DNA from 2 places in the Salicibibacter cibi genome. Region 1 is predicted to be linked to the other one. Evidence: a T-box and tRNA genes for the amino acid it is inferred to sense, from the RefSeq annotation. Region 1 holds a T-box; the other holds one or more tRNA genes.
What was found. The T-box of region 1 lies ahead of tyrS (tyrosine--tRNA ligase). A T-box ahead of a tRNA ligase gene usually reads a tRNA of that ligase, here a tRNA-Tyr.
Positions count from the first base shown of each region.

Region 2: it has a tRNA-Tyr gene. The T-box ahead of tyrS (tyrosine--tRNA ligase) is inferred to sense a tRNA for this amino acid. The anticodon was not compared.

Region 1 covers NZ_CP054706.1:3,118,961-3,121,424, forward strand. Annotated here, with positions in the region: gene tyrS (tyrosine--tRNA ligase) at 12-1,253, opposite strand; T-box leader at 1,295-1,497, opposite strand; gene HUG20_RS15460 (hypothetical protein) at 2,218-2,464, shown strand, end outside.
Region 2 covers NZ_CP054706.1:642,059-644,522, reverse strand. Annotated here, with positions in the region: gene cdaA (diadenylate cyclase CdaA) at 1-617, opposite strand, end outside; tRNA gene HUG20_RS03145 (tRNA-Gly) at 916-989, opposite strand; tRNA gene HUG20_RS03140 (tRNA-Gly) at 1,005-1,079, opposite strand; tRNA gene HUG20_RS03135 (tRNA-Tyr) at 1,091-1,176, opposite strand; tRNA gene HUG20_RS03130 (tRNA-Glu) at 1,214-1,288, opposite strand; gene HUG20_RS03125 (IS30 family transposase) at 1,639-1,896, opposite strand; gene HUG20_RS19340 (hypothetical protein) at 2,010-2,141, opposite strand.

The DNA of each region.
Region 1 (2,464 bases):
TTTGTTTACCTTTAAACGTTTAACTTCGTAAACTTCCGCTTCCCGACTTGGATGATCATGCCATCTTCAACGCTGACCTCTGTTTTAATATCATTCACCTTTTCTTCGTTTATTTTCACGCCACCATTTTGAATCATTTTGCGTGCCTCACCCTTCGAGGGCTGCATGTCCAGTTCAACGAGAAGATCAATGATCGATACCGCTTTTTCCCCTTTCCACTCAACCTCCGGCATATCGTCGGGAAGTGCCCGTTTCTGGAAGACGGTTTGAAAATAACGCTGTGCATCTTCGGCTTCTTTTTCCCCATGGTACATCGCCACGAACTTAGCCGCCAATCGTTGCTTAGCATCACGGGGATGAATGATGCCATCGGCAAGGTCTCTTTCCAGTTGATCAATATCTGCAAGCGGAACATCGGTGGCGAGCTTATAATATTTGATCATGAGATCATCCGGGATCGACATCGCTTTTCCGAAAATTTCATTTGGTGCTTCATCAACGCCGATGTAATTGTTCAGGGACTTTGACATTTTTCGTTCGCCATCCAGGCCTTCGATGAGGGGCAAGGTTAGCACAACCTGTTTTTCGTAGCCGTAAGCTTCTTGAAGTTGCCTGCCCATAAGTAAATTAAACGTTTGGTCCGTGCCCCCTACCTCGATATCGGTATCCATCGCAATGGAATCATAGCCTTGCATTAACGGGTAGAAAAATTCATGCACTGAGATCGGTTGATTGGAAGTGTAACGATTATGAAAATCCTCACGCTCGAGCATTCGGGCAACCGTCAAATTGCCGGCTAATTTGAGCACATCTTCAAACATTAATTGACTTAGCCATTCCGAGTTATAATAAAGCATTGCCTTATCCATATCCAGCACTTTTCCGTATTGTTCCACATACGTTTGTGCGTTCTCCGCCACTTGCTCGGAGGTTAAAACCTTTCGCGTCTCACTTCTTCCGCTCGGGTCCCCGATCTTTCCAGTGAAATCTCCAATAAGCATTTGGATTTCATGGCCAAATTCCTGGAATTGCCGCAACTTATGCAGAACGACCGTGTGCCCGACGTGGACATCAGGAGCTGACGGATCCATTCCCAGTTTGATTTTCAATGGCTTTCCTGTAACGACGGCTTTTTTGATTTTTTCTCGAAAAGCATCCTCGGGGATAATTTCCACAACCCCTCTTTGCAAAGCCTCGACTTGATCATCAATTTCTTTTTGTTGTTCCGGTGTTGCTTGTAATTCTTCCGACATCTCAATTCCTCCTCGTAAAAATAAAAAAAGCCCGCCCCAAATAAAGGGACGAACTTGTCGCGATACCACCCTTGTTGAAGACCTTTGTCTTCCACCTCGGCTCTTTAACGCAGAGATTACGTTCTTCTATCCGAGAAAACTCCGGCAATGTAATTCACCGTTTGCGTTTGCATCGGCTCGCAGCCACCGCCGACTCTCTGGAACAACGCGCAACCAACTACTTCGTTGCCTTCACCGTTTGTTTCCTATGAATGCTTTTTTTATAGCACAAAAAGAAACAGAATGTCAAATGGATGCATGGGCAAACACGACTGACGCATAAAAAAGTTCAGATGGTTTGCGATGCCGAAATATCGTTTTAAAAAAAATCTTGCCCTCTTTTTCGTTGTAGGAAACGCTATTCATCGGTCTAGCTAGGTTTTATCGTATGGCATCCCTCCGCGGCAACGCTTTTTAAACATGCGAAAATAGCTGAGCTACCGTAGGGGAACATTCGTATAGCACAGCTTCATCGATTGAGATTCCCGTTCTTGATGCCTTCTCATGCTGTTCGTTGTTGAGCCCCTACGAATATACGACTTATTTATCCGATTATTTTGAAATAGAATTTATTTACTCAACAGCTCATAAAATTATTCGCAATCAGCATGAAATCAGAAAATTCAGTTCCTTGAATAGCCGCTTATTACATACTCTTTTATTAATTCCTTTTTATTTGCGCACATTTCAATTACAACAATTCCATGTCTATTGAAAGCATGGGTTGTGACAAAATCACTTTCAATTGATCCGCCCCCGCTTTTAGTTGGCACCGCCGGTACATCCATTGTAGAATTTCCATCTTCTGTGGTATTTTCTTCAATTAAGTCAACAGCATACGGAGAAAGCTCTTTGTCTATGGTATGAACGACAGTACAACGGGCTCACGTACAGTCAACGCACGCAAGCGCTGTGGGCGACAATGATGAATGCAGCCGTGGACGCTAATGAAGATGTCATTATAAGTGGCCGGCGATTTCAAGAACCGGACGGGATTAACGGTCTTTTATCTTCCATCCCTTGTCACAACGCGGGGCTAGTCTACACGGATTTAATGAACGAGGACTACGCCCCTGCAAAAAAAGATGACTCCCATGAAGAAAGGTATGTAACAATCAACGGACAAAATTATCCGTCATTGAAAGATACCCCGGCGGGTTTTACTCGCAAGG
Region 2 (2,464 bases), 1.3 Mb from region 1:
ATGGCAGCGCGATGGCGCGTACCCAATTCTTTGGAGATAAACGGATTTTCCGAAAGCGGCAAATAACAAGCGGCAGCACTTAGCACATTGTTTTGGATAATAACAGCACCGTCATGAAGCGGCGCATTTGGAATGAAAATATTAATAAGCAATTCGGAAGAAATTTGCGCTCTTACCGGCGTTCCCGTTTCGATATAATCATCCATCCCCGTTTCATTTTCAATGGAAATCAGCGCGCCGATTCTTCTTTTGGCCATATACTGAAGCGATTTCGATAACGCTTCAATCGTGTTTACGGAGTTCTTTTCCTCAGGTGTCGGTCCTCGTCCGAAAAGTCGGCCTCGCCCCAATTGTTCAAGTGCGCGCCTCAACTCCGGTTGAAAAATAATGATAATCGCCAAAACGCCATATGTAACCACGAGATTCATAAGAAACTGCATCGTCTGCAAGGCAAAAAGACTGCTCAAAAACCAGGCAGCCAAAATAACCGTAATCCCTTTAATCAATTGCACTGCCCTCGTCCCGCGCACAATCGTTATCAATTTATATACGACAAACGTCACTAACAAAATATCTACGATTCTTGTTAGCCACGTGATGAACTCCTCGCCAAACATTACGTGTCCTCCCAATAGGAATTAAAACCGAGAAACCTCGAGAGGTTAGCTTTTCCATTATAACATAGCTGAAGGCATTCAGGTTGAATTTGGTATGTGTGATCAAAAAACTGCTTCATTTTCCATTATACCTTTATCTCAGGTCCCATATCCGTCCATCTATATAAACATCCATCATATATGTCGTTAGTGAACGGGAATTGTTACAAAAAAACCATGGAAAACAGTCGATGAAAAAGATTAAAAAATGCATTAAAAAAAGCAAAACCACACGTTTTGCCATTATCTTATCTTAGTATGGAGCGGGTGATGGGAATCGAACCCACATCATCAGCTTGGAAGGCTGAGGTTTTACCACTAAACTACACCCGCAAAAATATGTGCTTTTGGAGCGGGAGACGGGATTCGAACCCGCGACCCCCACCTTGGCAAGGTGGTGTTCTACCACTGAACTACTCCCGCATATTTAAAAATGGTGGAGGAGGACGGATTCGAACCGCCGAACTCAGAGAGAGCGGATTTACAGTCCGCCGCGTTTGGCCAACTTCGCTACTCCTCCAGTATAAAGCTTCAGTGGTCAATTTGCAAAACATAAATGGTGACCCGTGCGGGATTCGAACCCGCGTTACCGCCGTGAAAGGGCGGTGTCTTAACCCCTTGACCAACGGGCCACAACCGCTTAGCACTGTAAGCTGACAAGTTATATTATATGATCCACGCTGATAAAATGCAAGTGGGAAATGGTGATTTTTTTTAGATGTGGCATCTAGACATACTGACGTTACTTAATGATACGGAAAGTAAGATGTGTAACATCAGGAGACGCTATCACCCTTGTCCTTTCCAACCGAACAGAATCATCTCCTAATTGATCGAGCAAACGGGTACCACTGCCGAGCAGCACAGGCACGGGGAAAGTTTATTTTCTCCTTACCCTTAGCCGTTACGTGGCAAGGATTTTGGAACAGCACAATTAGCTCATAAGCGGTAAAAAAAGGGCTTTAAACCAGTCATGTTCGGGCTAGCCCGCACCGGATAAAGCTCGCGCAAAACTATCATCAGGTGTTTCATAGCCTAAGATTTTTCGTGGAAGCCCGTTCATCCATGCTTCTAACTCGTGCAGCTTTTCGTCCGTGTACGAATGGATCGCTTCACCTTTCCTGATAAATCGTCGTATTATCCCGTTTTGGCGCTCATTGGAGCCACGCTCGTTCGATGCAAAAGGGTGAGAAAAATAGATGAAGATGCCTTCTTTTTGGCCTAGGGCATCCAAATTCATTTACATCATTACAAATAACTTGCTCACAAAAATACCAAGTCATTTTTATGATAACTTGGTATTTTTGTGATAAATATAAACCTAACTAGGGATTGCTGAACAACTTACATATATTAGTTGGAGCCGGGATGCCGCTTCCATGGCTTCGCTTTCCGCGGACGAACGGTCAAGCCTCCTCGCGCAAAACCGGCGCTTCGGGGTCTTGACGCGTCCGTTTTTCCGCTGGAGTCTCGCCATTGCAGCACCGTCCCTCCGTGTGTTGCCAGACGTGCAAGGGTTTTCTGCTTTTAGGATAGATTTTCTTGCATCCAGTTTTGACAACATCAACGGAAAATGCTTATGTGCCAGTCTTTTTCCGTTATTCAGCAGTCCCTAACTAAAGAACTTAATTCATACTTAGTATTAAATGAAAAACGAATCAAGTGGTACTTTCCTTCCTCTTCCCCAAATATGAAATTGCCAAAGCTATCGGGGCAACAAGCGGTAAAACAATTGTCCAACCAATGAAGTAAAATATTGGGGCTAAAAAAGCTGTTGCTCCAAAAAGCATTAAATTAAGACATACGTT